One region of the Pseudarthrobacter sp. YAF2 genome, then DNA from elsewhere that is predicted to be linked to it. Evidence: riboswitches for the same ligand, from Rfam matches in the RefSeq annotation. Region 1 holds a riboswitch; each other region holds the start of a gene.

Region 1 (7,847 bases):
GTACCCGTGCGCGCCATGACACCGAGCGGCTGAACGCGGTGCTGCGGAGCTGAACGGCTCCTGCCTGCTGACAGCTGTGGCCACCACCCGGACGGGTGGTGGCCACAGGTCTATAAGGGCCTAGAGGAACTCTGCCCGGCCCTCCATCGCCGAAGACGCCAGGGCATGTTCCCGGCGCGGAATGCGTCCGGCAGCCCTCGCCATCCTGCCCGCGATCACGGCGTGCTTGAACGCTTCGCCCATGAGGGACGGGTTCTGCGCCCGGGTCACGGCAGTGGCCAGCAGTACGGCGTCGCACCCCAGCTCCATGGCCAGTGCGGCGTCGGAGGCCGTGCCGATGCCGGCATCCAGGACCACCGGCACCGACGCCCGGGACACGATGAGCTCGATGTTGTGCGGGTTCAGGATCCCCAGTCCGGTGCCGATCGGTGCACCGAGGGGCATCACGGCGGTGGCGCCAAGGTTCTCCAGCCGCAGCGCAAGCACGGGATCGTCGTTGGTGTAGGCAAAGACCTTGAAGCCGCGGTTGACCAGCTGTTCCGTGGCGTCCACGAGTTCCACAGCGTCCGGCAGCAGGGTCTGTTCGTCGGCGATGACTTCCAGCTTCACCCAGTCGGTTTCGAGGGCTTCCCGGGCCAGTTCCGCGGTGAGGACCGCGTCCCGGGCGGTGAAGCAGCCGGCGGTGTTGGGCAGGACCTTGATCCCGTTGTCCACCAGCAGCTGGAACAGCGAGCCTGTTTCCGCCGTGGAGTACCGCCGCATGGCCACCGTGGTCAGCGCGGTGCCGGAGGCCAGGAGTGCCGCGCCCAGGCCGTCCAGGCTGGGCGCACCACCGGTGCCCATGATGAGCCGGGATCCGAGGGCGACGCCGTCGATCACCAGTGCGTCATCGGCGTCGGCCTGGCTAGCGGTGTTGATGGTGCCGGTTTCGGTCATGGTGTCAGCCTCCCTGTACTGCTGTGACGAGTTCGATGTCGTCGCCGTCGCCGAGCGCGGTGCCGAACCATTGGCTGCGCGGCACCACCTGGGCGTTGTGCGCGACGGCGACACCCAGTTTCCTGCCGTCCGTCGCCTGGCCATTGGGAGCCAGCGGCCGCCCGGTCACCTCGCTGACAAGCGTGGTGATGGAGGCGCCGTCTGCCACCGTATGCGGGTTTCCGTTGAGGATGATATTCACGCTGTCTCCTTCATGTGGGGGCTCGGGACGGCAGCCGCCGGCCTGGAAAAACGGTCCGGACTGAACGGCGCCCAGCGGGGATCGGCTGCTCCGTCGAGCAACGCCGTGCAGATCGCCGCGGCCGCTGGAGTGAGCAGCACCCCGTGCCGGAAGAATCCGGTGGCGATGATGAGTCCCGGGACGTGCCCGTCCCCGGGATCACGGGATCCCGGGGACACCGCCACCCGCCCCAGCAGGGGCGCATTGTCGGGGGTCCCGGGGCGGGCCCGTGCGGTGCACTCCAGGAGTTCGAGTTCGGCGACGGCGGGAACCAGCGCCTGGGCGTCCCGGAGCAGCTGGTACACGCTGCCGGCGCTCACGGCGTCGGAGAGCGCGTCCTCCCGCTGGGAGGCTCCAATGACCACTGTGCCGTCCTGCCGGGGGACGATGTACACCGGGATCCCGTGAACCAGCCCGCGCACCGTGGCGGTCACCAGGGGGCGCAGGTGCTGCGGCACGGAAAGGCGCAGGATGTCACCGTGCACTGGCCGCAGCGGCAGTTCAAGGCCATCGGGCAGGCCGTCAAGGGATCCTGCGTGCAGGCCGTTGGCCACCACCGTTTCCCCCGCAACCACAGTGCCGCCACCGGCAAGGCGCACCCCAGCCACCGCCCCGCCCTCCCACAGCAGCCCGGCCGCGCGTTCCGGTACGGCATACCCGTCACCGGCACCGGCAACCGCCAGTTCCGGGGTTTCGCGCGCCGCTCCGCCAAGGGCCAGGCGGAGGGACGCTATCAGACGCCTCGGGTCCACCTGGTGGTCGGCCGGGGTGTCCAGCGCGCACGAGATCGCGGGACTCAACAGTGGTTCGCGGCCGCGGGCTTCGCGCACGGTCAGCGGTTGGACCTCCAGACCGTTGGCCTGCTGGACGGCACGCAGGTCCATCAAGGCCCTCCGGTCTGCGGCGTCGATGCCCACGGCGAGGGTCGGCGTCGTCAGGTATCCGGTCCCGGCACCGGCCGCGGTGGCGACGCCGGCGGCGAACCCCGGCCAGCGTGATGATGCCTCGGTCATGAGGTCCAGGAGGTCCTCTTCCTGGTAATGCAGCTCGCTGACGGGGGCCAGCATGCCGGCAGCGGCCCAGCTGGCGCCGGCGCCGGGCGCGTCATCGATGAGCACAACGGACCGCCCGGACCGCTGGATTTCCCAGGCGATTCCGTGTCCCACCACTCCCGCGCCGATGACGGCGACGTCGGCCCGGATGGCATCACCGGTGGACCCGGGGAGGGCGTTGCTCGCGGTAGGCATAGTGTGGTTCCTTCCCTACGCCGGTATTAGCCGGATCAGGTCAAGCGGTCGGCTCTGACGCCCTCTCAGCCCGGTGCTTTGTGACAGCTGCCGCGGGCTCCCGCAGTACCACCCCAGTTTAGAGGAACTAGGCTGGCAGGCATGAATATGTCCCCCTCATCTGTTCCTGTCCTCGAGGCGGCCCGCCTGTACCTCTGCACGGATGCGCGCCGGGACCGCGGCGACTTTGCCCGGTTCGTGGATGCCGCGTTCGCCGGCGGCGTGGACATCATCCAGTTGCGCGACAAGACCATTGAGGCTGCAGAGGAACTGGACCTGCTGGCGGTATTAAAGGAGACGGCGGTGCGCCACGGGCGGCTGTGGGCCGTCAATGACCGCGCGGACATCGCGGTTTTGTCCGGGGCACCGGTATTCCACATCGGCCAGAAGGACCTTCCGTTGGCGGCGGCCCGGACGCTGGTCAACGGCAACGCAGCCATCGGGCTCTCCAGCCACAGCCCGGACCAGGTGGATGCCGCCCTCTCAGCAGCTGCCGGCCCTTCCCACCTGGACTACTTTTGTGTGGGCCCCGTCTGGGCCACGCCCACCAAACCCGGCCGGACCGCCGTCGGGCTGGAATTGGTGAAGTACGCCGCCCAAGCCTCCATGGATGCGTCAGACCCGGTGCCGTGGTTTGCCATCGGCGGCATCGACCACGGGAACGTCCACCAGGTGGCGGAGGCGGGTGCCCGCAGGATCGTGGTGGTCCGCGCCATTACCGAAGCGCCGGATCCCGCGGCCGCTGCCGCCTCCCTGCTCGACGCGCTGGACGCCGCCGCACCCGGGCCTGCATAATCCCAGGACTTGGAGTTACGCTGACTTTTGTGTCACATCATCGGTTGGCTCCCAATGTCCGCGACCATCAAAACGCCTTGGAAGAGGCCCTGGGTTCGTTGCGGACAGAACTCGAACTGCCGGGCCCTTATCCGGCAGCGGCACTGGAAGACGCCCGCGCCGCCGTGGCATCGCTGAAGCTGCCGTCCTATGACCTGACCGCTGTCGCGTTCGTGACCATCGACCCCGCCTCGTCCACGGACCTGGACCAGGCCGCGTTCATCGAACCGGACGGGAGCGGCTACCGCGTGCTGTACGCGATTGCCGATGTTCCGGCCTTTGTTGCACCGGGAGGTCCGCTGGATGCCGAAACCAGGCGCCGCGGCCAAACGTTCTACGCTCCGGACGGCCGTATTCCGCTGCACCCGGAAGTGATCAGCGAAGGTGCCGGGAGCCTGCTGCCGGGCCAGGAGTGTTCGGCGTTCGTCTGGGATTTCACGCTCGACGCCGACGCGGAAGTTTTGTCCGTGGGCGTCCGGCGGGCGCGGATCCGCAGCCGCGACAAGCTCAGTTACAAGGGCGCGCAAACCGACCTGGACGCCGGCACCGCTCCCCCGGTGCTGGAACTGCTCCGGGAGGTAGGCCGGAAACGGGTCGCGCTGGAGCGGGCACGCGGGGGCGCCAGCCTCAACATGCCCGAGCAGGAAATAGTGCAGTTGCCCGACGGCGGCTACCGGATTGACGCGGTCCCGCAGCTTCCCGTGGAGGATTGGAATGCGCAGATCTCCCTCATGACGGGTATGGCTGCCGCCAACCTCATGCTGGCGGGAAAGGTGGGCATCCTGCGCACCATGCCGGCCCCGGATGAACGGTCGCTGAGGCATTTTCGGCTGCAGACCGAAGTGCTGGGCAGGCCGTGGGACGGGGAAGTCAGCTACGGCGAGTACCTGCGGTCGCTGGATCCCACCGATCCCCGCCAGCTGGCCATTATGCATTCGGCAGGGATGCTGTTCCGCGGCGCGTCCTACACCGCGTTCGACGGCACGGTCCCGGAAGACGGTATCCAGTCCGCCATCGGCGCCGCCTATGCCCACACCACCGCACCGCTGCGCCGGCTGGTTGACCGCTTCGTGCTGGTGATCTGCGAGGCCCTCAGCAACGGCGGGGATGTTCCCGGCTGGGCACGTGAGGCGCTGCCGCTGCTCCCGGGAATCATGGCCGGTTCCGACCAGCTTGCGTCGCGGATGGAGCGGATGGCGCTCGATACGGTGGAAGCGGCGCTCCTGGTGAACCACATCGGGCAGGAGTTCGACGCGATCGTCATTTCCGGGTCCAAGCCGCAAAACGGAAACGGTAATGGCAACGGGGCTGCCAAGAACGGGAACGGCAACGGCAGTTCCGGGATCATCCAGATCGCCGAACCGGCTGTCACGGCCCGCTGCGCCGGCGAACTGGTATCCGGCACCAAGGTCCGAGTCCGGCTGATGTCCTCGGACATCACCACCCGGCAAATCCACTTCGAACTCGTCTCCTGAGGGCCCGGAAGACGCGGCAGGGCGGTCCGAAACCGCGTTTCCGCCCCTGTACGGCTAGACTGGGAAGGTAGAAATGGATGCCCGGTCGTTGATTTCCTTAATTTGAAACCAACAAGCCCGCCCCTACGCGATCTTGAGATTTGCCCGTTGGTCACCAGTGCCAGCATTAGATAGCCCGCGATCGGCTTCCACTGGATTTGCTTGCGCGCCCGAGCGTGCTCCGGAACGGCCAGGACTGGCCGGCCCGTCGAGCAGGCTGCGCCATTGCCCAAATGAATAAGGAAACTCCCCGTGAGTGAATTGCATACCCACCAGCTCCTGACCGATGCGTCCGGCACCGAGACCATCGAGCCGGAAGAAACCATTATCTCGGACGAGACACCGCATGAGATCGCGGAGAAGTCCTTTGCCGACTACAACGTCCGTGAAGACATCGTGGAGTCCCTGGCCGACGCCGGGATCACCCACCCCTTCCCCATCCAGGCCATGACCCTGCCGGTGGCCCTGGCAGGGCACGACATCATTGGCCAGGCCAAGACCGGTACCGGCAAGACCCTGGGCTTCGGCATTCCGGCGCTGCAGCGGGTCATCGGCCAGGACGACCCCGGCTACGCCAAGCTGGCCGTGCCCGGCGCCCCGCAGGCCCTGGTCATTGTCCCCACCCGTGAACTGGCCGTTCAGGTGGCCAACGACCTCCAGACGGCGTCCCGCAAGCGCAACGCCCGGATCACCACCATCTACGGCGGCCGCGCCTACGAGCCCCAGGTGGAAGCGCTGAAGCAGGGCGTCGAGGTAGTGGTGGGCACCCCCGGGCGCCTGATCGACCTGTATAAGCAGAAGCACCTGAGCCTGAAGAACGTGAAGCTCGTGGTCCTCGACGAGGCCGACGAAATGCTGGACCTTGGCTTCCTGCCGGACGTTGAGACCCTCATCGCCGGAACCCCGGCCGTCCGCCAGACGCTACTGTTCTCGGCGACGATGCCCGGCCCCGTCATCGCGATGGCACGCCGCTACATGACCCAGCCCACGCACATCCGGGCAGCTGATCCGGATGATGAAGGCCTGACCAAGCGGGACATCCGCCAGCTCATCTACCGTGCGCACAGCATGGACAAGACCGAAGTCGTGGCCCGCATCCTGCAGGCCCGCGGGCGCGGCCGGACCATCATCTTCACCAAGACCAAGCGCACCGCTGCCAAGGTGGCCGAGGAACTGGTGGACCGCGGCTTCGCGGCCGCAGCAATCCACGGCGACCTGGGCCAGGGCGCCCGTGAGCAGGCGCTCCGGGCGTTCCGCAACAACAAGGTGGATGTGCTGGTGGCAACGGACGTTGCCGCCCGCGGCATCGACGTGGACGATGTCACCCACGTGATCAACTACCAGTGCGTCGAGGACGAAAAGATCTACCTGCACCGGGTAGGCCGCACCGGCCGCGCCGGCAACAAGGGCACTGCCGTCACGTTCGTTGACTGGGACGACATGCCGCGCTGGGCGCTGATCAACAAGGCCCTGGGCCTGAGCGTCCCCGAACCGGTGGAAACCTATTCCTCTTCGCCGCACCTCTACACTGACCTTGACATCCCCGAAGGAACCAAGGGCCGCCTTCCGCGTGACAAGCGCACCCTGGCCGGCGTTGACGCCGAGGTGCTTGAGGACCTGGGTGAAACCGGCAAGAAGAACAGCCGCGGCGGCCGCGACGCTTCCCGTTCACGCGACCGGGACGGACGGGGACGTGGCAAGGACGACGCCGGCAAGACAGGCGGGCGGGACTCCGCCCGCTCGGGTGAGCGCCGTCGTCGTACCTCCGACTCCGCCGCACCTGCCGCCGAAGCCGCCGCCCCCGCAACCGACGGCGACCAGCCGTCGCGCACCCGCCGCCCCAGGACCCGCACGCGCCGCCGCAACGGCGAAGTGGTTGCCGCCGCGGACAAAGGCAACCAGCCCGGCAACGCCGAGGGCTAACTGCGTCGATGACAGACACTGTTTGGGCGCCGGACGGCGGCAGCCTGGTAGTGCACGCGGACAACGCGGACTACCTCCCCACGCTGCCGGACGGCGCCTTCACACTGATCTACGTGGATCCGCCCTTCAACACGGGCAGGCCGCAGCAGCGGCAGGAAACCCGGATGGTGGCCAACGCTGAAGGCAGCGGGGACCGGGTGGGTTTCAAGGGCCGCTCCTATGACACCATCAAGGGCGCCCTGCACCGCTATGACGACGCCTTCAGCGACTACTGGTCCTTCCTGGAACCCCGGCTTGTGGAGGCCTGGCGCCTGCTGGCCGACGACGGCACCCTGTACCTGCATCTGGATTACCGGGAAGTGCACTACGCCAAGGTGATGCTGGACGCCATCTTTGGCCGGGCCTGCTTCCTGAACGAGATCATCTGGGCGTACGACTACGGTGCCCGGGCCAGGAACCGGTGGCCCACCAAGCACGACAACATCCTGGTATACGTCAAGAACCCGGCAAAATACCACTTCGATAATGCCGAGGTGGATCGTGAACCCTACATGGCCCCCGGGCTGGTGACGCCCGCGAAGCGCGAACTGGGCAAGCTGCCAACCGACGTCTGGTGGCACACGATCGTCTCACCCACCGGCAAGGAGAAGACCGGGTACCCCACCCAGAAGCCCGAAGGCCTGGTCCGCCGGGTCGTCGCCGCTTCCAGCCGCCCTGGCGACTGGTGCCTGGACTTCTTTGCCGGGTCCGGCACCCTGGGCGCCGTGGCCGCGAAGCTTGGCCGGAAGTTCGTGTGCGTGGACCAGAACCAGCCGGCGATCGACATCATGGCCAAAAGGCTCGGCGCGCACGCCACGCTGACCTCTTACCAGTCCCGCTGACCCGCTGCAGTCATCAGGGGCGGATGACTGCGGCTCCGGTGCCAAGCTCCTCGATCCGCGCCAGCATGTCGGGGGCAGTGAGGTTCTCGCCAAGCAGGTTGGGCTTGCCCGTGCCGTGGTAGTCGGAGGAGCCGGTGACCAGCAGGCCGTGCTTGGCAGCGAGCCGTCGCAAGAACGCACGGCCTTCTTCCGG
Region 2 (7,847 bases), on a different contig from region 1:
GTCAGGAGTGCAGGCGCGGCGCGTCGAAGAACTCCACTTCAAGCCGGCAGGACTGCTTGAACGCCGTCACCATGGCAGCCTGTTCCTGGTCAGAGACCTTCCGTCCCGCCGCATCCACGATCGCGATGGCCTGCCGGGTGGCCTCCGCGAAGCCTTCGTCGGCGTACGTGCGGAGCCATGCGGCGTAGGCGTGCCCGTCAGGTTCGCCCGCGGCGAGGAACTGGCCGTGCAATGTCCTGCCCACCTCGGCGTAGAGCCAGAAGCAGGGTAGGACAGCGGCGGCAAGGACGGCATAGCTGCCCGACGCCGACACTGCGGTGAGGTGGTCAACGTAAGCCTTGGTGACGGGTCCAAGACCGGTTAGCCCGGGCCGGGTGCTGAGCCATGAGCGGTGGAGTTCCGATTCCACTTCAAGGCACTGCCGGGCTGAGCCTGCCCAGAACAGCTGCTCCGCTTCGGAGGGGGCCAGGGCGCTGGCCCGGGCCAGGACCCGGGAGTATCCGTTCAGGTACAAGGCGTCCTGGGCGAGATAGTAGGCGAAGTCCTTCTCAGCCAGTTCGCCTGAGGCCAGGCCGTGGATGAACTCCAGGGCGTAGATGTCCGCCAGGTCCTCCCGGGCTTCGGCCCAGAGCCGGGCAGCGAAGCCGCCTTCCTGGAGATGTGGCCGCACATGGTGGAAGTGGTGCACGGGTCCGTTCCCCCGGCCGACCTCGAGCTGGCCCGAATTCTCAAGCGCCCCGGCAAGCCAGGGCTTGACCGTCCGCAGCGACGCCTCCCAGTCGCCCAGGCGGGCCTGGACCGTTGCCATGGCAGAGGACAGCGAACAGCCCGTGCCATGGCTGTTCCGGGTATCGATGCGGGTACCGGGCACTTCCACGACATCATGCGCCAGCACGCCGGCGGTGTTCACCAGCGCGTCCGGGCAGCTTTCGCCTGACAGGTGTCCGCCCTTGACCAGAACGGTGGCGCCGGTGGCATCAGCCAGGCGCCTGCCCTGGTCCAAGGCTGCTTCCCAGTCCCCTGCCGGCTCCTCACCCACCAGCATGGCGAGTTCCGGCAGGTTGGGGGTGATGAGGTGGGCAAGGGGCAGCAATTCCCGGAGGGCGGCTTCGGCGGATTCCTTCAACAGTCGGTCGCCGCTGGTGGCCACCATCACCGGGTCCAGGACCACGACGGCGGGACGCACCTTTTCGAGCCATTGGCGGACCGTGCGGATCACCGCTTCGTCACCGAGCATGCCGATCTTGACGGCGTCGATGGTGATGTCGTCGCTGACGGCATCGAGTTGCTGGGCCAGGAAGGGCGCCGGTGGAACGTGGACGGCCACAACGCCGCGGGTGTTCTGTGCGGTGAGTGCGGTGATGGCAGCCATGCCGTATCCGCCGTGGGCTGCAATGCTCTTGAGGTCCGCCTGGATTCCTGCGCCACCGGATGGATCGGAGCCCGCGATGGAGAGGACACGTGGCACCTCCCGGCCCACCGGACTCCCGGAGGGAGCCGTGGAGGCAGTTGGCAGGGGCATGGAAAGGGTCGAAGACAACAGACATCCCTTCGCCGGTACTAGCCGGACAGGTTCAACGGGTGTGGATCTCAGCCGGCCTTCTGCGCGGCACCCCGTGTCGGTTTCCCAGCCTAGCCGGTAGCCCCGGGCCGCGGTAAAGGTGACGGCCCCCGGATGCGGGAAGTCCCCGCCTGGTGGACTGTTCCCCCCGAAATAACGGGGGGAACGGTCCACGGGACGGGGACTTCATAGGCAACCTTTGACGCGCGGCCTAGAGTTCCGAGGCTGGAACGCCGACGCCGAGGATGATGGGTTCCTCTGACGGCTTGCCCGTATCAGCAGGCTTTGCCGTCTGCTGCTTCGCGGGTTCCGGGGCCTTGGCTGCGTGCGAGTGGCCGGTATTGGCGGCCTGCACGTTCTCATGGTGCTGGACAGCGGTTTCGTTGGCAGCACCCTGGGCCCGGCTGGCTGCCCGGTGGCGGCGCGGCCTGCGTTCGCGGGTCTGCTCCAGCGTGTGGTCGGAGTAGTCCTTCTCAGCCGGCGCTTGCCCGACGCGCGCCTGGGCTTCCCCGCCCTGCGGCAGGTGCTCCGGCGCGGTCTGTTCCGTTGCCGGCTCAGCGGCTCCGGCGTTCCCCGATGCGGCCTCAACGGGCGACGCCGGCTGGCCGAGGTGGGCGAATGCTTCCGCAAGCCGGTCCAGCGTCAGGGCAGGCCTGGGGTGCTGCTCCTCCGCATGCTCCACGAACGGAAGCGGGACTTTCTCGCCGCCAAAGGTCAGGACCGCCGCGGGACGCCCGTGGGCGTCGGCGTCGTGCGTTTCCCCGTCGGCTGCCGGAGCAGGCTGCACCGGCGTTTGCGGGGCGGGAGCCTGCTGTGCCGGCACCTGCCGGGCCGCGGCCAGCTCGTCGTCGTGCACGTGGGCCGCGTGGGCGGCGGCGGCGATGTTCGCCAGGGCAAGCCGGGTGGCCTCCGCCTTGGCGTGCCGCTCGGCGTCGGCGGGATCAGGCTGCACGGTGTGGACGTGCACCGCAGGTGCCGGTACCGACTCGGCCTGCTGGCCGCCGCGTCCGCGCCGGCGTTTGCGCTCGGTCCGGGGACCGGGCTGGCCGGCGTCGATCCGCTGCCCCTCGGGGCGGTGGGCTTCCCCACGGGCGTCGGGACGGTTGTCGGCGCGCTGGACGTGGTGTTCGGCCGCCACGATATTGGCCCGCCGGTGCTCCACGGGATCGTCGTGGGTCACCACGCCGCGTCCGGCGCACGCCTCACACTGCTCGCCGAAGACTTCCAGCAGGCCGGTGCCCATGCGCTTGCGGGTCATCTGGACCAGGCCAAGGGACGTGACCTCGGCGACCTGGTGCTTGGTCCGGTCGCGGCCCAGGCATTCCACCATGCGGCGCAGGACCAGGTCGCGGTTGGATTCGAGCACCATGTCGATGAAGTCGATCACGATGATGCCGCCGATGTCGCGCAGCCGCAGCTGGCGCACCACTTCCTCGGCAGCTTCGAGGTTGTTCTTGGTGACGGTTTCCTCGAGGTTGCCGCCGCTGCCGGTGAACTTGCCGGTGTTGACGTCCACCACGGTCATGGCTTCGGTGCGGTCGATGACCAGGGAACCACCGGAGGGCAGGAATACCTTCCGCTCAAGTGCCTTGTGGATCTGCTCGTCGATGCGCCAGGCGGAGAAGATGTCCTGGTCCTTGGTCCACTTCTCGAGGCGTCCCACCAGGTCCGGGGCCACGTACGTGACGTAGGCCTCGATGGTGTCCCAGGCCTCCTCGCCGGAGACGATGAGCTTGGAAAAGTCCTCGTTGAAGACGTCGCGGACCACCTTGATGGTCAGGTCCGGTTCGCCGTACAGCAGTTCGGGAGCAAGGATCTTGGTGGAGGTGGACTGGCTCTCGATGCCTTCCCATTGCGCGCGGAGGCGGTTGATGTCGTGCGTCAGTTCTTCCTCGGACGCGCCCTCGGCCGCGGTGCGGACAATGACGCCGGCGTGTTCGGGGAGACGGTCCTTGAGGATGCGCTTGAGGCGGTTGCGTTCGACGTCGGGCAGCTTGCGGGAGATGCCGGTCATGGAGCCGCCTGGCACGTACACCAGGTAGCGTCCGGGGAGGGAGATCTGGCTGGTGAGCCGGGCGCCCTTGTGGCCCACCGGGTCCTTGGTCACCTGGACCAGGACGGTGTCGCCGGACTTGAGCGCGTTTTCGATCCGGCGCTGCTTGCCTTCGAGGTTGACGGCTTCCCAGTTGACCTCGCCGGCGTAGAGCACGGCGTTGCGGCCGCGGCCAATGTCAACGAACGCCGCTTCCATGGACGGCAGCACGTTCTGGACCTTGCCCAGGTACACGTTGCCGATCAGCGAGTCCTGCTGGGTCTTGGACACGAAGTGCTCGGCCAGGACGCCGTCTTCGAGGACGGCGATCTGGATTCTGTCGTCACGCTGGCGGACGATCATCTGCCGGTCGACGGACTCGCGGCGGGCCAGGAACTCGGCTTCGGTGATCACCGTGCGGCGGCGGCCGGTGTCGCGGGATTCGCGGCGGCGCTGCTTCTTGGCCTCGAGGCGGGTGGAGCCTTTGACGCTGGTGACGCGGTTATTCACGGGCGCTTCGGTGACCGGGCGCGGCGCGCGGACGCGTGTCACCGTGTTGGGCGGGTCGTCATCCCCGCCGCCGGTCAGCTCAAGGTCCTGGTCACCGCGGCGGCGGCGACGACGACGACGCGAGGTCACGCCGTCTTCCAGCTGCACGTTGGCGTCCTCGTCGCCTTCGTCGTCGGCGTCAGCCTCTGCAGTGGCGCCGTCGGTGTCTTCGTCCGTCTTGTCATCAATGCGGCTGCGGCCGCGGCGGCCACGGCTGCGGCGCCGGCGCCGGCCGGCCGAGTCGTCGGCATCTTCGGCTTCGTCCTCGTCAGTCTCCTCAGCCGCGGGCACCGCGGGGCGTACCACAGTGCTCAGGTCCGGGGCCTGGAAGAGGACCGACGTCGCGGAACCCGGTTCGAGGAACAGGGAACCAAAGGGGCTCGCCGCCGCAGCGGACGCGGCTTCGCTTCCGGCTTCAGGAGCGTCGGTGGCGGCGGCAGGCTCCGGTGACTGCGCAGCGTCCCGGGGGGCCTCCTGCACGGTGCCTGGTCCACCGGCGATTTCCTGGGCCGCGGGAGCCTGCTCGGGGGTTTCTTCCGCTGCCGCTTCTTCCACGGCTTCCGGTGCTGCCGGGGCCTCGGCAGCGACATCCACGGCCGGTGATGCGGCCTCCGGGGCCGGGGACGCGACCTTGCGGGTGGCTACCCGACGACGGCGGACGGGCTTCGTTTCGACGTCCGCTTCGGCATCCGTGGCGGGGATGGCGGCCGGGCCCTCTTCGGCCCGTGCCGCTGCGGAAACCTCAGCCGAATGGGCGGCGGCAGCGGCAAGGGACTCGGCGTCATCCGCGAATGCCGGAAGGGGTTCAGCAGCGTCGGGCTTCTTCCGGGCACGGGTGCGGCGGGCCGGGGCCTTCTTCTCCGCGACGGGTTCTTCCACCGGCGTATCGCCGGCGGTTTCCGGTGCCGTGGCCTCCGCAGGGGTCACGGCGTCTGCCTTGGGCACCGCCTTGCGCCGGGTGCGCGGTGCTTTCTTGGGTGCAGCAGCAGCTTCCGCTGCTTCGTCGTTAACTGCCAGATCTCGATCATTGTCCATATGTGGCAACACTCCTGCCCCTGACGTACCGCCACATCCGGCACCCATTGGGGCACATATTGTCAAAACCCGCAGGCGTTGACAGAAGTCAATTGGATGCTCCCAGGTTCGCACCGGCATTGGGGTGCGGCAGCCCACGGGAGCCGGCGGCTGTTCTGAAAACCCGTTGTTCTGCGTGCCACAACCAGGTGCCGCTCAATGGAGTCGCGGGAGTGCCGGAGAATTCCGAAGCCTGCCCTGCTCATCATTGGCGGTCTTGGGAACAAACCACCGGACCGGAGTCCGAATGTGGATCGGCTTCCAGCCACTGTCATTCTCTCATACCCGGGCAGGATCGCCGCGGAGGCCTGCGTTTCCGTTGCCTTTCCTGAGTGGAAGCATCAGCCACCGGCGCTACAATCAGGCACAGGAGCACCGGATGAAAAGGACGCCACACCCATGCCCAGCATCTCCCCCGTCAGCGCCCACGAAAGCGACCGCGCCGTCCAGCCGCGCACCAGTGCTGCCGAAAGCCTTCCCCCGATGACCCGGAACCGGCCGTTCGGCTGGCTGCTGGTCATCACCGGAATCGTGGGGTGGCTTGCCTCCGGAACGCTGGTCCTGGAGAAGCTCGAAGTACTCAAGGACCCCAACCACACCACCGTGTGCGACGTGAATCCCTGGATCTCGTGCGGCCAGGTCATGCAGACCTGGCAGAGCTCCGTGTTCGGCTTCCCCAACATGTTCATCGGCATCGTGGCGTTCGCCATCATCATCACGGTCGGCATGGCCCTGCTTTCCGGCGCCACCTTCGCCCGCTGGTACTGGGTTGGCCTGCAGGCAGGCGTCACGCTCGGCTTCGCGTTCGTGGTCTGGCTGTGGTCCCAGGCCCTTTACTCCATCCACATCCTCTGCCCGTTCTGCATGATCGTGTGGTCGGCCATGATCCCGCTTTTCGTGTGGACCACCATCCGGAACATCACGGCCGGCGTCATCCCCATGCCCGCCCGCGCAACACGCATCCTCGGTGACTCCGGCTGGATCATCACGGCACTGCTATACGTGGCCGTCATCGCCACCATCTTCTTCGCGTTCATCCAGGTGTTCGCGGGAACATCCGGCTTCTGAACCGCAGACAAAAGAAGCCCTTGGTTCCGAAGAACCAAGGGCTTCTTGCTGTTCCGGGACCTGTCAGGCCTGGAACCAGATCTTGATCTCGCGCTCGGCGGAGTCGGTGGAGTCCGAGCCGTGCACCAGGTTCTGCTGCACCTTCAGGCCCCAGTCACGGCCGAAGTCGCCGCGGATGGTGCCCGGTGCCGCCGTCGTGGGGTCGGTGGTGCCGGCCAATGAACGGAAGCCTTCGATGACGCGGTGACCTTCGAAGATGGCTGCCACGACCGGGCCGCTGAGCATGAACTCCACCAGCGGCTCGTAGAACGGCTTGCCCACGTGCTCTTCGTAGTGCTGCTCCAGCAGTTCCCGGGTGGCGTCAACCTTCTTCAGCTCAACGAGGCTGTAGCCCTTGGCTTCGATCCGGGCCAGGATGGCACCGGTCAGGTTACGGGCGACGCCGTCGGGCTTGATCAGGACGAGGGTGCGCTCTGTAGTCACAACTGCTCCAATGGTTTGGGTGGGGTTTCGGGTCAAGTCTACGGGGACTAAGGCTGGGCCGGGCCGGCCGCCTGGTCCGGGTGGGAGGCTTCCCATTCAGCTTGCTCGCGTGCGCGCTGCGCCGCTTCACGGTCCAGCCGGATGCCGGTGCGGATCCCGTACCACCAGGCGATGGCGAACAGGGCGCCCACCAGGAACATGGCAGGCTCAAAGATCCCCGTCAGGATCAGGATGACCTGCAGGATCCACCCCAGTGCCACTCCCCAGGGTTTGTTGAGGACCGCGCAGGCCACCACCATGACGGCACTCAGGGCAAGGCCTACGCCCAGGATCAGGGCGGGCGGGAACTCCCCGCGGCGCAGGCCGAACACAGCCAGGGTGGCGAAGAACATGACGAACGCTTCCAGCAGCAGCACCGTGGAGGCGAACATGACCTTGGTGGAGCGGCGCTTCTTCGGCATCCCGGGCCGCCATTCGCGCTGTGCCTTTGTGAGTCTGGCCACGGATTACGCCTCAGTCTTCCCGAGCAGGATCCGGGCTTCGGCCACCAAGGTGATGGAGCCCGTGACCAGTACTGCGCCGGAGAGGTCGTCGTTGGCTTCTGCCCGCTGCACGGCCCATTCCAGGGCGTCATCCAGTTTCTCTGCGATGTGCACGTTGTTCTCGCCGAAGCCCAGGTCAACCGCGAGTTCTGCGAGTTCGGCTGCCGGAACCGCCCGCGGGGAGTTGGACTGGGTGAAGCAGTACTCGTCCGCCAGGCCGCCCAGGGATTCCTTGAGTTCGCGCAGGATCTCCTCGGCGTCCTTCTCCTTGAGCACCCCCACCACCGGAACCAGCTTGGTGAACGTGAATGCTTCCTGCAAGGCCGCGGCGGAGGCCTTGATGCCATCGGGGTTGTGTGCGGCGTCCACGATGATGGTGGGCGCCGTGCGCACCACTTCCAGGCGGCCCGGCGAGGTCGCTGCCGCGAAGCCTTCCTGCAGGACCTCGAAGTCGAGTTCCTTCTCGCCGCCGAAGAACGCCTCCAGGGCTGCTACCGCCACGGCGGCGTTCTGGGCCTGGTGGGACCCGTGCAGCGGC
Region 3 (7,847 bases), on a different contig from region 1:
CCCTGCTCCATCCGGGCGACGGCGCTCTGGCTGGTACCGAGTTCGGAAGCCAGCTGGCCCTGCGTCCAGCCCTTCTCGCTCCGGGCGTCCCTCAACATGGCGGCCACGTGGCCGGCGGTCTCCTGAGTCATGCCGAAAATATATCATGAATGAGCTAGGTGGCTGCGGATCGCCCTGCGAGGCAGCCAATCGGGGACAACCTACCCGCTACATGCGATAGTACCCGCCGGTAACGGCCTAGCTGCTGCCCAGCCACACCATATTCCAACTGCCCGCGGCAAGTGCCGCGCCCAGGGCAAGCCCGGCCACCAGGACGCCGCCGCCCACCACCCACAGGTCCAGCACACTGAACGTGGATTCGCGGGCCCAGGTCCGGTCCCCGCCGCCGAAGCCCCGCGCTTCCATGGTGACGGCAAGCCTCGATGCTCGGCGGATCGCCTGCACCAACAGTCCAAAACTCTGCCCCAGGGTGGCCTTCACCCGCCGGACCACGTTCCCTCGCGAACCCACACCGCGGGCGCGCCGGGCCATGCCGATCGTCTGCCATTCCTCGGCCATAAGCCCCACCAGGCGCATCGCCGCCAGGGTTCCCAAAACAAACCGGTGCGGCAGGCGCGCCTTCTGCGCCAGTGCATCCGCGAGGTCGGTCGGATCGGTGCAGCTCATCAGGAGCACCGCTGGAAGGGCGATCGCGAAGCCGCGCAGCAGGAAGCCGATGCCCAGCTGGAGGGACCCTTCGCTCATGGTCCAGATGCCGGCGTCGAGCAGGATCCTTCCGCTGTCCGGCGCCAGGATGGACGTGCTCCACCCGCCGATGGCGGCAGCAAGGATCAGCGGCCAGCCCCGCTGCCAGAGCAGCGACAGGGTGAGCCCCGCGAGGGGAAACAACATCAGCTCGAAAACCAGGGCCACGGAAGCGGACACCCAGTCGATGGACAGCGCCAGGACCGCCGTGATGAGCACGACGGCGGCGAACTTGCTCAGCGGATTGGCTCGGGCCAGGAGGGCGTGGTTGCCGCTCAACGTCAGTTGCTGCCTCATGGCGCCACCGGTTCCGCCACAGCCATCCGCAGCTCCGCCCCGCCCAGGGCAGCGGTGAATTCGGCGTCGTGGGTCACGGACACCACTGCCGTGCCGGCGTCCAGGAGTTCGGACAGGAACGAGGCCAGCTCGGCCCAGGTGGTGGCGTCCTGCCCGAACGTGGGCTCGTCCAGGACCAGCACCTGCGGGCTGGCGGCGAGGACCGTGGCCACGGACAGCCGCCGCTTCTCACCGCCGGACAGTGTGTAGGGGTTTGCGTCCACCAGCTGGGTGAGCCGCAGCCGCTCCAACAGTTCCTCCACCCGGTCCTCGCCGTGGCCAAGATGACGCGGCCCGAACAGCAGCTCATCCAGCACCTTGCCGGTCACGAACTGGTGCTCCGGCTCCTGGAACACGGTTCCCACCCTCGAGATCAACTGCTCGGCCTTCCACATGTAGGGGTCGATCCCGGCACCGCGGCTGAGGTCCACCGTGGCGGACACTTTTCCGGACACCGGCTCCAGGAGCCCCGCGAGGGTCAGCGCGAACGTTGATTTCCCGGCGCCATTGGGGCCGGTGACGGCCAGCGCCTGGCCGGCCCTGACCTGCGCGGCAACACCTTCCTGGACCGGAACCGGCGGGATTTTCCGGAAACCTTTGCGGCGGGGACGCTCGCGGGAGACGCCGAGGTCTTCGGCTGCCAGCAGGAGGTTGCCGGTTCCGGCGGCTGGGACGTCCGCCCGGCGGCGGGTTGCCGGCACGTACCCCGGCACCCACACCCCGGCGGCCGTCAGCATGGCCCGGGCTTCGCTGAGCACCCGGTCCGGGGGCCCGTCCAGGAGCACGGCGGGATCCGAGGCGGAGCCCGGCTGCAGGACCACGATCCGGTCCACCAGGTCCTTCCACACGGAGACCCGGTGCTCCACCACCACCAGGGTGGCTCCGGTCTTGTCCAGGCAGCGCGCCACGGCGTCGCGGACCTCCAGCACGCCGTCCGGGTCCAGGTTGGCGGTGGGTTCGTCCAGCAGGATCAGCCCCGGGCGCATTGCGAGGATGCCGGCCAGCGCCAGGCGCTGTTTCTGGCCGCCGGACAGGGCCGACGTCGGGTGGTCGAGCGGGAGGTGGGACAGCCCGACGTCGGCAAGCGCCTCGTGCACGCGCGCCCAGATGGCGTCGCGGGGCACGGCAAGGTTCTCGGCGCCGAAGGCGACGTCGTCCCCGACCCGGGAGAGGACCACCTGCGTCTCCGGGTCCTGCTGCATGAGTCCCGCACGCCCGCGCTGGGCGCGGGGCACGGCGCCGTCAACCAGCAACGAACCGGACTCGTCCGCGTCGCCGGCCTCGCCGTCGTCGTTGATATCACCCAGCACCCCGGCGAGGGCATGCAGCAGCGTTGACTTCCCGGCACCCGAGGGACCGAGCAGGAGCACCCGCTCGCCGGGGCTGATGTCCAGGTCGAGGGCATGGACGGCAGGTTTTGCCCGGCCGGCATGCCGCCAGCCCCAGCCACGGGCAGTGACGGCGGCGGGGCGGACGGCGCCCTGGGCTGGTGCCATCAGGAGAAGACAGGCTCCGTAGCGGCCTTGCGGGACGCGAAGGAGCTCAGCACGCCGGTACGTGCCAGGCCGCGCGTGGCGAGCCAGGACAGGGCACCGGCGAGGATGGCACCGGAGACGGTGGTCAACACGATGTAGGCCAGCTTGTCCGCACCGGAGTAGGCGATGTTCCAGCCCCACGGCGCGAACGAGTCGTTCAGTCCGCAGAAGAACCCAGCCGCGGCGCCGGCCAGCAGGGATACGGGCAGGTTGAACTTGCGGTACACGAAAATAACGAAGATGATTTCGGCGCCGAGGCCCTGGATGAAGCCGGAGAAGAGAACCGAGGCGCCGTACTGGGAACCCATGAGGAGTTCCCCGGTGGCGGCCACGGTTTCACAGAACAGGGCGGCACCGGGCTTGCGGATGATGAGCATCCCCAGCACGCCGGGAATCATCCAGCCACCCGCCAGCAGCCCCGTCAGGGGCGGGTAGGCGGCATTCATGGGGGCAGACAGCGCGGCTGCTCCCTGGTCCCATGCCCAGAAAATGACGCCGCCCGCGATGGCCACCAGCGCGGCGACGACGATGTCCACGACGCGCCAGGACTTACTGGTGGTCTTCTTGATTGCTGCAGTACTCATGTGATCCTCCTGGGAAACAGGAGGGGAAAGTGGACCCGGCTGACGGCTGTTGCCGTGCAGCCGCGGCACTTTGAGAACTCGACTCCCTTGCGCCGGTACTAACCGGATCAGGTTCGAGGGTCTGCGGCTGTTCCGCACTCTCAGCGCCCACCTGCGGTTCCTGGCAAGCCAGGTTGTCCGACGGCGGCGCTCCCCTGTCGTTATTGGTGTTGTTTTTCGTTGGGTAAGGCTTTTGATTGCCCTTCCGGGGCGTGGTCAAGTTTACACCGGGCAGGGGTGGATAGCGGGCTATGAGCGCCATTCCACCGCATGTGACAGGATTCGGCGGGCGCCCAGCCGGAGGCCTCGCTGGAGCCGCGCCCCACCAGGACGCCGTCCGGTTGCCTACCCCTATTGCACGCTGCCTGCCCGGGCGCCAGTGGTCCTGCAGGAGCCTCCGTGCAAAGCCTGCTTAGCTTTTATTAGTAATCATGCTTACTATATTGTTTCCCGGGTTTTCGAGAGGACAGGGCATGGGGGTCACCATGGCGGTCCGGCCTTCGTTCCCGTCCCCGCGGCAGACCAAGGAGCACGATGAGAATCCCGGACACCAGAGGCCCCCTCACCAGCGCCCTGTTCACAGTCCTGGCCCAGGCACCGGACGCCGCAGGGACGGAGCTGGACCGGCTCTACCGCCTCGCGGCACGGCAGGTGGCCGGCACCGGTGACATCATTGGGGACGAGGACATCCAACTGGCACTCTTTTGCCTCTACGAGCTCCATTACTCCGGCCTGGACAGCGTCTCGGACAACTGGGAGTGGGAGCCGGCGTTGATCAGGGTCCGGCAGCTGGTCGAGGAACCGTTCGAGGCGGCCCTCCGCGCTGCCGCACACCAGGCGGCCGGAGACTTCGAACTGCCCGACCGCGGCGCCATAACCAGCGACGAAGTAGCCGACGTCCTGTTCGGCCTCGCCGCCATGGACACCGGTCCCAGCCTCTCCCGCTACGTTGCCAGGAAGGCAAGCCTGGAGCAGCTCCGGGAATTCCTGGTCCACAAGGCGGTGTACCAGCTGAAGGAAGCCGATCCGCACACATGGGCCATTCCGCGGCTCAGCGGACGGCCCAAGGCGGCCTTGGTGGAAATCCAGGCGGACGAATACGGCGGCGGCCGGCCCGAGCGGATGCACAGCGCGCTGTTCGCCCGAACCATGCGCGGTCTGGGCCTCGACGACAGGTACGGCGCCTACGTTGATGCCGTCCCCGCAGTCTCCCTCGCCTCCGTGAACCTGATGTCGCTCTGCGGCCTGAACCGGCGGCTCCGGGGTGCCATCACCGGCCACCTGGCGATCTACGAAATGACGTCCTCCCAGCCCAACCGGTTTTACGGCAACGGATTCCGCCGGCACGGTTTCGGCGCGGAGGTTACCCACTACTTCGATGAGCATGTGGAGGCAGACGCCGTCCACGAACAGATTGCAGGCCGTGACCTCGCCGGCGGCCTCGTCGAAGCCGAGCCGCACCTCCTCGCGGACGTCCTGTTTGGGGCGAGTGCCGTAATGGCCCTCGACAGCAGGCTGTCCGCCCATCTGATCTCCTCGTGGGAGGCCGGGGCATCATCGCTGCGGACGGCCGTCCCGGCGGCAGCATGAGGCCTGCACCCCCGGATAGCCGGGCCCGCCAAGAACGGCAACAACTCGATGAAAGCGGTGCAGGCATGAATCCCGGACAGCGTGGAACCGGCTCCGACATGGATCAGGAATCCGCCACGGGCTCCATCGTGGTCTGCCCGGACGGGCCCCTGATCGTCCGGGGTGATTTTGAAATCGTCACGCCGTCCGGGGACGCCGTGCCCCGCGACCGCAAGACCGTTGCCTTGTGCCGCTGTGGCGCCTCGGCCATCAAGCCCTACTGCGACGGCACGCACAAGATGATCAAGTTCCGCACCGGCCCGGCGGCCGGTTAGCCAAACAACCCGCTTGCAGCCCGCCACGCCTTTGCCCGGACCAGCCCGGGTGTACGGCTAGGCTGGAGGAAGTCCGCTTTCCGCCCGCAAGGAGTAACAGGAATGAACCTTTTCATCAAGCTGCTCGGGACCGGGGTGAGCCTGGGCGCAGGCTTGGTCGGCACCAAGCTCGTCAACGCCATCTGGGAGAAGACCACCGGACAGAAGCCGCCAACCGGCAAGAACGAGGACGTGCCCACCAGCCTCCGTTCGGCGCTGACGTTCGCGCTGATCTCCGCCTCGGTCAGCGCGATCATCCAGGTCCTGGCCAACCGGGGCACCCAGCGCGCCATCACCCGGTTCGCCAAGTCGCAGGACATCGTCTAGCTACTGGCGGGTTTCGCCGTCGTCGCGGTTGTCCGTCCGGGCAGCCTCGGCGGCGGCTTTTTGCACCACGGCTTCAAGCTCATCCGCGGCAAGCAGTTCCCTGTGCAGGTGCTTGGTGCGGTAGCCGGCCCGGCCTACCATGTGCGCGGACACGGGCACCGTAAGCAGCTGGAAGATCCAGGCCACCACCAGCACCGGCCAGACCCACCATGTCCGCATCTGGAGTCCAATGGCTGCCAGCAGCAGGAACAGGCCCAGGACCTGCGGCTTGGTGGCGGCGTGCATGCGGCTCATCAGGTCGGGAAAGCGGAGCAGCCCGATCGCTGCGCCCAGCGACAGAAGCGCGCCCACCACCATGAACACGGCGGAGGCAAGGTCAATCCACGCATCGGCGCCGGAGACGTCAGGATTCATTCGGGTTCACCCTCCGGTCTGCGACGAACCGGGCCACCGTCACTGACCCGATGAACCCGATGATGGAAATGGCCACCACCAGCATCAGGTTGTTCAGGTGCCGGTTCACCGCCATGTCCACGCACAGGGCCCCGCCCAGGATGGCCAGCAGGACGTCGGCCGCGAGGACCCGGTCCAGAAGCGAAGGGCCGCGGGCAATCCGGATGATGGCCCCGCCGGCGGCCAGCGAGAAAATGACGGCCGTGACCGCCAGGACAACGGGCATCATGCGGATGCCTCCATTCGGACGGCTTCAAGTTCTTCGACAGAGCCCATGATGCGGATCAGGCCGGCCTCGATGGACCGTACCTCGTTCCGCAGGCCCTCGATGTCCTGCTTCGAGGTGATGTTGAGTGCATGCAGGTACAGGGTGGAGGCCGGCCGGTCCACCTCCACCACCAGGGAGCCTGGGATCAGGGAGATCACGTGCCCGGTGGCGGTGACGATCAGGTCCTGGTGGCTGCGGAGCTTTACCGCGACGACGGCGTTGGTCACCCTGGGTCCCCGGACGGTCGCCAGGTACAGGACCTGGCCGCTGGCCACCACCACCTTCCCCAGGAAGGCCAAGGCGAAGGGTACGGCGTACAGGATGTTGAACCGGCCGCTGAGCTCCACCGGCGGAAGGTAGAACAACCGGGCAACGCCCACCGCCAGCAGCGCGCCGAAGAGCAGGTTTCCGGGGCTGAAGTCCTGCCACAGGGCGCCCCACACAATCACCAGCCACACCAGCAGCGGAAGCTCCTGGCGCAGCGAAATCCGTTTGCGGCTCATCGTCCTCCTCCCGTTATGGTGGCCGGGACGGCGGTATTTTCGCCGAGGACCGACTGGATATACGGCGCCCGGTCAAGCATGTCCCGCGCGGCCTGGCCGGAGAGCCCGAACAGCGGCCCGGCGAACACTGTGAGGGCGACCCCGAGGACCACCAGGCCCAGGGTTGAGCCAACCATGGTGCGCGGCAGGAGCGTGACGGTGTTGAGTTTGGCACCCGGCCCGGCGGCGCGCCCCGAGGGGCCGGCCAGGAGCACCGGGTCCGGATGTTCGGCGTCCTCCGGCTTCCGCCAGAACGCGCGGTTCCAGACGCGGGCGATCGCCAGCAGCGTCAGGAGGCTGGTCAGCACCCCGCCGGTCACCAGCGCATAGGCCAAAGGGGTGCCCAGCTCAACGCCGGCCTGGAGCAGGCCCACCTTGCCCAGGAACCCGGAGAAGGGCGGGATGCCGGCCAGGTTCATGCCCGGGATGAAGAACAGCAGCGCAAGCATGGGTGAGAGCTTGGCCAGGCCGCCCAGCCGGTCAACCGATGAGCTGCCGCCGCGGCGTTCAATAAGGCCGGTCACCATGAAGAGGCTGGTCTGGATGGTGATGTGGTGCGCCACGTAGAAGACCGCCGCCGCCAGCCCGGCCACGGAGGACATGGCCAGCCCGAACACCATGTACCCGATGTGGCTGACCAGGGTGAACGAGAGCAGACGCTTGATGTCGCTTTGCGCCAGCGCACCAAGGATGCCCACCACCATGGTCAGCAGCGCCACCACCATCAGGGGCGTGTTCAGGGTGTCGCCGGGGAACAGGAGCGTCTCGGTCCTGACCATCGCATACACGCCCACCTTGGTCAACAAGCCGGCGAACACAGCGGTGACGGGTGCCGGCGCCGTTGGGTAGGAGTCGGGGAGCCAGAAGGACAGGGGGAAGACGGCGGCCTTGATGCCGAATGCCACCAGCAGCATGACATGCAGCAGGGTCCTGGTGCCTTGGTCCAGGTCGCCCAGCTTGAGGGCGAGGTCCGCCATGTTCACGGTGCCGGTTGCGCCGTACACCATGGCGATAGCGATCAGGAACAGCACCGAGGACACCACGGACACCACCACGTAGGTGACGCCGGCCCGGAT
Region 4 (7,847 bases), on a different contig from region 1:
TCGTCGGCGTTCAGTTCGAAGAGGCCGTCCGGCGGGGTGAGCAGGACAAAACCTTCCTCGACGTTGACCTCGGGCACAATCTGCTCCACGAAGGGGATGAGGATCTCCTTGCCCTCCGGGGTGGTGACCGTCAACAGGTCCTGGACGGGCAGGGTGGCCAGGGCTGTTACCTTGCCCACCACCTGTGAGCCGACCCGGGCCTGGAGGCCGACAAGTTCGTGCTCGTACCAGCCCTCGTCGTCATCCTCTTCGAGTTCTTCGGTTTCGATGAAGAGCTTGGCGCCGCGGAGGGTTTCGGCCTGGTTGCGGTCAGTCACTTCCGCAAAGCCCAGCAGCAGGATGTCCTTGTTCCAGCGCGCACTGTCAACCGTCAACGGACCGGAGGCGGCAGGTTCAACGACGAACTCCGTGCCCGGGACAAACCTGTCTTCGGGGGCATCGGTCAGCACCTGGACCGTGACTTCCCCGCGAATGCCGTGCGGCTTGCCGATCCGCGCCACCTGAAGCTGCATCTGTTCCTCTGTTCCGGGTTGTGGTTGGGGTGGGGTGAAAGCACTCCGGCCCCTCCACCTGAGGGTGGAGGGGCCGGAGCAAAACTGAAAGTTGCCGAGCGCTCAGCGGCGGCGGTCGGTATCGACGACGTCGACCCTGACCGGTTCGCCGCCGGCCAGTGCTGCCACAACGGTGCGCAGTGCGCGTGCCGTGCGGCCCTGGCGGCCGATCACCCGTCCGAGGTCATCCTGGTGAACCCGTACCTCGAGGGTGTCCCCGCGGCGGTTGTTCTTCGAACTAACCTTGACGTCGTCCGGGGAATCGACGATTCCGCGGACCAGGTGCTCCAGCGCTTCTGCCAGCAATCTACTCAGCCTCGGTGGTCTCAGCTTCGGCGTCGGCCGGGGCCTCGGCAGCGTCAGACTTCGAGGCCTTCTTGGTGATGGCTTCCGGGATGATGACCGAGCCCTTCTCCGGAGCAACGAAAGCTTCCTTCGCGACCTTGGTCTTGAGGGTGCCTTCCTGGCCCGGGAGGCCCTTGAACTTCTGCCAGTCACCGGTGATCTTCAGGATGGCGGCAACCTGCTCGGACGGCTGGGCGCCGACGGACAGCCAGTACTGGGCACGCTCGGAGTTGACCTCGATGAACGAGGGCTCTTCGGTGGGGTGGTACTTGCCGATCTCTTCGATGGCGCGGCCGTCACGCTTGGTGCGTGAGTCCGCGACGACGATGCGGTAGTACGGGGCGCGCATCTTGCCGAAGCGCTTAAGGCGAATCTTTACGGCCACTTTTGTGGTCACTCCTGTTTCAGAAAAGGGGGTGAACCCGGCGTTCTGCACCCGTGGGGCGGGCCGTACTTGCGGGTTCGAAGGACAGGATCCGGACGCGGAGAGAGGGGCCACGCAGATCGAGTACCTGTCTATTGTGCCAGATCAGCGAGCTTATTTCGACTTGGCGTTGCGCTGCATTTCGCCGCGGCCGGCCGGAGGATGGACCCTGCGGCTCCTGTCAGGCGGACCAGACGTACAGTCCGGTTCGATCGGCGTCGTCCAGCCCGGCCGCGAGCGCGGCGAGCTGCTCCACGTAGGTACGGGCCTGGGCTGCGCCAAATGGCATGTCGTCCTGGGCGGCCCACTGTTCGGCGACGTCCTCGAGGATGTTGCCCTCGCCTTCGGTCTCATAGGACAGCAGGTCGGCCAGCGCGCGGACCATGGCAGGAGGAACGGCGAGGAGGGAGTCGCTGGCCACATCCACCATGGTCAGTTCATAGTCGGCTCCGCCGGCGTGCACGGCCGTCCCGGCGAGATCGCCAAGTTGTTCGATTTCGAAGTCGCTGACTCCATCGATCCGTACGGCATTTCCCCCAAGGGCGCCGTTTGCCGCGGGTTCGCTCCCTGCGTCGAGGAGGCCGGCGCGTTTCAGTGCGGCGTCGTGGGTGGCGACAAAGATCTCGGTGAAGCCCATGGCTGCTTGCCCTTCTTCCGTTGGCGGAACTGCGCGCCGGGAGCTGCCTGCTTCCGGGCCGTACGGAATCAGCCTAGTAGCTGCGGACCGGCAGGAGCACACGCCGGGCCGGTGCGGCAGGGCAGCCGGCGGGCACGGCTGCCGGCGGGGTCGGCAGCCGGCTGGGTCGGTCCGCCGCCGGGGTCGGTCCGCCGCCCGGGAACACCGGTCAGCGGACAGCCACCCGCAGCCGGTTGCGCCACGGGTCCTCGAACCGGAGCTCGGCGCCTGTGTGGTGAGCGGGCACTCCGGCGACCTTGAGGCGGTCAGCCAAGGCGCCGACGTCGTCCCCTGACGGAACTTCGATGAGGACTTCGCCGAGCCCGAGGGTGTCCTTGCGCGGGCCGGCGCCGCGGCTGTTCCAGACGTTCATGGCCATGTGGTGGTGGTAGCGGCCCGCGGATACGAACAGTGCCTGCCCGTGCCAGCCCGCCGTCTTTTCGAAACCGAGGGTGCCCACGTAGAAGTCGCGCGCCGTCTGGACGTCTCCCACCTGAAGGTGGACGTGACCTACGCCGGCGGCCGTCACGCGCTGGCCTTCGAGCGATTCCTCCGTGAGGTGCTGTTCCAGGTAGCGCTGCGGGGGCAGCGCGAGGCTGTCCATCACCACGTCCGTGCCGTTCCAGGACCAGTTGCGGCGCGGGCGGTCCCAGTACAGCTCGATGCCGTTGCCTTCAGGATCGGTGAAGTAGAAGGCCTCGCTGACCAGGTGGTCGGCGCTGCCGGTGAAGGACATCGGCTCGTACTGCGCCGCGGTGGCGATGGTGGCGGCGAGGGAGGCCTGATCCTCAAACAGGAGTGCGGTATGGAACAGGCCGGCCTCTCCCCTGCCGGGCAGGTTCAGCCCGGGCGCCGGGGCCAGATGGACCAGGGGGCGGCCAAGACGGCCCAGGTACAGTCCACCGTCCTGTTCAGCCACCACCTCGAGGCCCAGTGCGCGCTGGTAGTAGTCGGTCATGACCTTCATGTCCCCCACCTTGAGCATCACCGTGCCCATGGCGAGGTCGGCAGGAAGCAGGTCCTGGCTGTTGGCTGCTGCGGTCATTGGAGGCTCCTTGTGTTGGCGGCCGTCCCGATGGCGGCCTGTCACACATTAAAATTACTTGAAGCTTCAATTTATTCCAAGTCCTGTGCCGCACTTTCGATCAGCGGATGATGCGGCCGCCGATCACCACGTGGTCCAGCCTGCTGATGGTCTCCGGGACCGCCCGTGGATCTTCACGGCACACGATGACGTCGGCGCGCGCCCCTTCTTCCAGGCCGTCCGCTCCGAGCCAGCGGCGGGCTGCCCAGCACGCCGCATCCAACGCTGCGGCCATCGGCAGGCCCGCGACGTGCAGGGCGAGGATTTCGTCCGCGATCCGGCCATGGCGGATGACGCTGCCGGCGTCTGTTCCGGCGAAGATGCGCACGCCCGCGGCATGGGCCTGCGCCACGCGCTCCAGCCTCCGCTCCCAGAGGGAGCGCATGTGGGCTGCGTACCGTGGAAACTTTGGTTCCGCCTGCGCGGCAATGTCCGGGAACGTGGCGATATTGATGAGGGTGGGCACGATAGGCACGCCTTGTTCGGCGAACCGGGGCAGGTGGCGCGGCAGCAGCCCGGTGGCGTGCTCGATGCAGTCAACGCCGGCGTCGAGCATCTGGTCCAGGGTGTCCTCGGCGAAGCAGTGGGCCGTCACCCGTGCGCCTTCGTCATGCGCCGCACGGACGGCATCACGGACGACGGCGGCGGGAAAGGAGGGCGCCAGGTCACCGGCGCCCCGGTCGATCCAGTCCCCCACCAGCTTGACCCAGCCGTCCCCGCCCCGGGCCTGCTTGCGCACGGCCTCAACGAGGCCCTCGGGTTCGACTTCGTGCGCGAAGCCGCGCAGGTAGCGGCGGGTCCGGGCGATGTGCCGGCCGGCGCGGATCAGCACCGGGAATTCCTTGCCGCCCTGCATCCAGCGGGTATCGGCGGGCGAGCCCGCATCACGGACCAGGAGGGTCCCGGCGTTGACGTCGGCCAAGGCTTGTTCCTGCGCCACGGCGGCTTCCACCGGCCCGGCGGGGCCCAGGCCTATGTGGCAGTGGGCGTCCGCGAAGCCCGGCAGCACCCAGCCGTCAAGCACCCGGTCAGGCGGTGGAGCGGGCCGGTGGAAGGTGAGCCTGCCGTCCACCGACCAGAGTCCGTGCCGCACCTGGTCCGGCGCAGCCAGGACGGGTCCGCGAAAGTGAATGATTCCTGCCATCCGGGCGTCCTTTCGTTGCCCGGACAGGCTAGCATCATCGATTGTTACAACGGACTTACGGAGGGCTGTGGTAGCTTCGTTGCTGACCACACGGGTGCCCTTGCAGGGGCTGAGATCGGGCTGACGCAGCCTGCGACCGTTGAACCTGTCCGGGTAATGCCGGCGAAGGAAGTGAGTATTCCCTTGAGTACGCAAAACACCCAGTTGAACCCTGCCCGCACGCTGTCCGGTTCCGATTCGGCCAGCGGCCCCGGCACCGGATCCACTCCGCAGGTGACGCAGTCCCTGAAGTCACATTCCCTGGCCTGGATCGACGATGCCGGTTCCGGAATCCGGGTCCCGGTGACCGAAATTGCCCTGGAGCCATCACCCAACGGACGGCCGAACGCACCCTTCCGGACCTACCGGACGGCCGGGCCGGGAAGTGATCCTGTGCGCGGCCTGCAGCCCTTCCGCGCCGAATGGATTGTGGCGCGCGGGGACACGGAAGCCTACAGCGGCAGGGAACGCAACCTGCTCGACGACGGACGCTCGGCCGTGCGCCGCGGTGCAGCCTCTGCGGAGTGGAAGGGCGCCCGGCCGGTGCCCCGCCGCGCCGTCGACGGCAGGACGGTGACCCAGATGCACTACGCCCGGCAGGGCATCATCACGCAGGAAATGCGCTTCGTGGCGCTGCGGGAGAACTGCGACGTGGAACTGGTCAGGAGCGAGGTTGCCGCCGGGCGCGCCATCATCCCGAACAACATCAACCACCCCGAGTCCGAGCCGATGATCATCGGCAAGGCCTTCCTGGTGAAGATCAACGCCAACATCGGCAACTCGGCGGTGACGAGCTCCATCGCCGAGGAGGTGGACAAGCTCCAGTGGGCCACCCAGTGGGGCGCTGACACGGTCATGGATCTGTCCACGGGGGACGACATCCACACCACCAGGGAATGGATCATCCGCAACTCGCCCGTCCCGATCGGGACCGTCCCGATCTACCAGGCGCTGGAAAAAGTCAACGGCGAGGCCAACGCGCTGACCTGGGAAATTTTCCGGGACACCGTCATTGAGCAGTGCGAGCAGGGCGTGGACTACATGACCATCCACGCCGGCGTGCTGCTGCGGTACGTCCCGCTCACGGCCAACCGGGTGACGGGCATCGTCTCGCGCGGCGGCTCCATCATGGCCGGCTGGTGCCTGGCCCACCACCAGGAAAACTTCCTCTACACGCACTTTGACGAACTCTGCGAAATCTTCGCCAAGTACGACGTCGCGTTCTCCCTGGGCGACGGTTTGCGTCCCGGGTCGACGGCGGACGCCAACGACGCTGCCCAGTTCGCCGAACTCGACACCCTCGCCGAACTCACGCAGCGCGCCTGGGAGTTCGACGTGCAGGTCATGGTGGAAGGCCCCGGCCACGTGCCGTTCCACCTGGTCCGGGAAAACGTGGAGCGGCAGCAGGAGCTGTGCAAGGGCGCGCCGTTCTACACGCTGGGACCGTTGGTGACCGATATTGCGCCCGGCTATGACCACATCACCTCGGCGATCGGGGCCACCGAAATCGCCCGGTACGGTACCGCCATGCTCTGCTATGTCACGCCCAAGGAACACCTGGGCCTGCCCAACAAGGACGATGTGAAGACCGGCGTGATCACCTACAAGATCGCAGCCCACGCGGCGGACTTGGCCAAGGGCCACCCGGGAGCCCACGAACGGGACGACGCATTGTCCAAGGCGCGGTTCGAGTTCCGCTGGCGGGACCAGTTCGCGCTCTCGCTGGACCCGGTGACGGCGGAAGAGTTCCACGACGAGACGCTGCCGGCCGAACCTGCCAAGACGGCGCACTTCTGCTCCATGTGCGGACCCAAGTTCTGCTCGATGCGGATCAGCCAGGACATCCGGAACGAATACGGGTCAGCCGACTCGCAGGCGGCCCTGGCGGACATGGCCTCCGGGATGCGGGAGAAGAGCCAGGAATTCCTGGCCGCGGGCGGCAAGGTCTACCTGCCGGAACTGCAGGTGCCTGCCGGCAGCTAGGAGGCCCGGGCCGGTTGGCTCCGGCTGACATCGCTGATGAACTGCCGGATGGCCCGGTCGCCCTCCACGGAGTCATGGGGCCGGTGCCCGCCCGCGGCAACGCGGTGCAGGGCGCCGGTCTCCCGCAGGTAACCGGCAATTTCCTCGTACAGCGGTTCCCAGCCCCCGGTGAGGACGAGCGTGGGGACGCCGGGAACAATGTGCAGGGGCGCTTCCCACGATGGGACCTGGAGCCGCAGCCGGCGTGCGGAGCGTTTCTCCTCCGGGGTGGCCGGCTGTTGGAGATCGGTGGCATAGACCCGCCGGACGAATTCCCGCTGGAAGTCCTCGTCACCGAGCTGGTGGCGGACATCCAGGAGTGGCTTCATCAGGCTGATATGTGCCGCCGTGGCCGGCAGTTCTGCGGTCAGGGAAAGGCACGCCGGTTCAACCAGGGTCAGCGAATAGACGAGGTCGGGGCGTTCGACGGCGGCCATCATGGCAGGGATTGCGCCCTGGGAGTGTGCCACCACATGTCCCCCGGCGGCACCGCGGCCATCATCCGCCAGGGACCGCAGCACGATGGCCGTGTCCTCGGCAAAGGATGATTCCACCGGTTCCGCGACGGCGTCATAGCCCTGCCGGCGAAGGAACAAGGCGTCGAAGGACAGCGCCATGCCGTGCTGCCGGGGCCACGCGGCGGCGCCGAAAGCTCCGGCGCCGTGCACGAAAACTACCCGCTGCTTGAACATGACCCAACCCTATTCCACGGCACCGACATCCCAACGGAAAAGCGCCAGGTGTCGTCTTGGGCGGTCAAAACGGCACCTGGCGCTTCCTGAAGCGGGAGAACTGCTACTTGCCCAGGAACTTGTCGAAGCCCTTGGGGAGGTTCAATTGCGCGGGATCGAAGTCGCCGCCCTGCTGGCCAAACGCGGCACCGGTGGGCAGCGCCTTGCCTGCATTGGCGCGCCGGGCTTCGGCATCCTTGCGCTCCTGCGCAGCCTTGGCCGGGTTGCCCGACTTCGCCTTCTTCTTCGGCGCGTTCTTGGCGTTCTTCCGCGCACCCCCGCCGGCACCGGGCATCCCCGGCATCCCGGGCATTCCCGGCATGCCGCCCTGGGCCATTTTCTTCATCATCTTCTGGGCCTGCGCGAAACGTTCCAGCAGGCCGTTGACCTCGGAGACGTGGACGCCGGAACCGCGGGCGATGCGCGCGCGGCGGGATCCGTTGATGATCTTCGGTGCAAGCCGTTCATGCGGCGTCATGGACCGGACGATGGCCTCGACGCGGTCGATTTCGCGCTCGTCGAACTGCTCCAGCTGCTGCCGGATGTTCTGCGCACCCGGCATCATCATGAGCATCTTCTTCATGGAGCCCATGTTGCGGATCTGCTGCATCTGGGCCAGGAAGTCTTCCAGGGTGAAGTCTTCCTGGTCGGCGAACTTCTTCGCCATCCGGGCCGCTTCGTCCTTGTCCCAGGACTTCTCGGCCTGCTCGATCAGGGTGAGCACGTCGCCCATGTCCAGGATGCGTGAGGCCATCCGGTCCGGGTGGAAGAGTTCGAAGTCGTCCAGGCCTTCGCCTGTGGAGGCGAACATGACGGGCTTGCCGGTGACCG

Evidence for each region. A riboswitch is a leader RNA that binds a small molecule or an ion and turns the genes downstream of it on or off. The one in region 1 is predicted to bind thiamine pyrophosphate.
Region 2: it holds a riboswitch for thiamine pyrophosphate, as region 1 does, so the genes downstream of both, thiD (bifunctional hydroxymethylpyrimidine kinase/phosphomethylpyrimidine kinase) here and thiO (glycine oxidase ThiO) in region 1, are expected to answer to the same signal.
Region 3: it holds a riboswitch for thiamine pyrophosphate, as region 1 does, so the genes downstream of both, AB4Y79_RS13640 (ECF transporter S component) here and thiO (glycine oxidase ThiO) in region 1, are expected to answer to the same signal.
Region 4: it holds a riboswitch for thiamine pyrophosphate, as region 1 does, so the genes downstream of both, thiC (phosphomethylpyrimidine synthase ThiC) here and thiO (glycine oxidase ThiO) in region 1, are expected to answer to the same signal.

What each region holds. Positions count from the first base shown of each region.
Region 1 is NZ_JBFRDA010000002.1:122,875-130,721, forward strand. Features, by position in the region: gene AB4Y79_RS02485 (hypothetical protein) at 1-53, shown strand, start outside; gene AB4Y79_RS02490 (thiazole synthase) at 121-936, opposite strand; gene thiS (sulfur carrier protein ThiS) at 941-1,177, opposite strand; gene thiO (glycine oxidase ThiO) at 1,174-2,463, opposite strand; TPP riboswitch at 2,458-2,577, opposite strand; gene thiE (thiamine phosphate synthase) at 2,611-3,297, shown strand; gene AB4Y79_RS02510 (RNB domain-containing ribonuclease) at 3,327-4,811, shown strand; gene AB4Y79_RS02515 (DEAD/DEAH box helicase) at 5,103-6,773, shown strand; gene AB4Y79_RS02520 (DNA-methyltransferase) at 6,782-7,654, shown strand; gene AB4Y79_RS02525 (PHP domain-containing protein) at 7,668-7,847, opposite strand, start outside.
Region 2 is NZ_JBFRDA010000004.1:55,901-63,747, reverse strand. Features, by position in the region: gene thiD (bifunctional hydroxymethylpyrimidine kinase/phosphomethylpyrimidine kinase) at 2-1,522, opposite strand; TPP riboswitch at 1,530-1,627, opposite strand; gene AB4Y79_RS05755 (Rne/Rng family ribonuclease) at 1,773-5,177, opposite strand; gene AB4Y79_RS05750 (vitamin K epoxide reductase family protein) at 5,616-6,284, shown strand; gene ndk (nucleoside-diphosphate kinase) at 6,348-6,767, opposite strand; gene AB4Y79_RS05740 (DUF4233 domain-containing protein) at 6,815-7,270, opposite strand; gene AB4Y79_RS05735 (bifunctional folylpolyglutamate synthase/dihydrofolate synthase) at 7,274-7,847, opposite strand, start outside.
Region 3 is NZ_JBFRDA010000012.1:92,548-100,394, reverse strand. Features, by position in the region: gene AB4Y79_RS13655 (UDP-N-acetylglucosamine 1-carboxyvinyltransferase) at 1-131, opposite strand, end outside; gene AB4Y79_RS13650 (energy-coupling factor transporter transmembrane component T family protein) at 238-1,041, opposite strand; gene AB4Y79_RS13645 (ABC transporter ATP-binding protein) at 1,038-2,576, opposite strand; gene AB4Y79_RS13640 (ECF transporter S component) at 2,576-3,199, opposite strand; TPP riboswitch at 3,266-3,405, opposite strand; gene AB4Y79_RS13635 (iron-containing redox enzyme family protein) at 3,773-4,828, shown strand; gene AB4Y79_RS13630 (CDGSH iron-sulfur domain-containing protein) at 4,927-5,142, shown strand; gene AB4Y79_RS13625 (DUF4235 domain-containing protein) at 5,245-5,508, shown strand; gene mnhG (monovalent cation/H(+) antiporter subunit G) at 5,509-5,922, opposite strand; gene AB4Y79_RS13615 (monovalent cation/H+ antiporter complex subunit F) at 5,912-6,190, opposite strand; gene AB4Y79_RS13610 (Na+/H+ antiporter subunit E) at 6,187-6,732, opposite strand; gene AB4Y79_RS13605 (Na+/H+ antiporter subunit D) at 6,729-7,847, opposite strand, start outside.
Region 4 is NZ_JBFRDA010000014.1:15,094-22,940, forward strand. Features, by position in the region: gene rimM (ribosome maturation factor RimM) at 1-512, opposite strand, end outside; gene AB4Y79_RS14895 (RNA-binding protein) at 615-857, opposite strand; gene rpsP (30S ribosomal protein S16) at 859-1,281, opposite strand; gene AB4Y79_RS14905 (hypothetical protein) at 1,502-1,957, opposite strand; gene AB4Y79_RS14910 (VOC family protein) at 2,166-3,041, opposite strand; gene AB4Y79_RS14915 (amidohydrolase family protein) at 3,142-4,224, opposite strand; TPP riboswitch at 4,305-4,412, shown strand; gene thiC (phosphomethylpyrimidine synthase ThiC) at 4,408-6,246, shown strand; gene AB4Y79_RS14925 (alpha/beta fold hydrolase) at 6,243-6,977, opposite strand; gene ffh (signal recognition particle protein) at 7,081-7,847, opposite strand, start outside.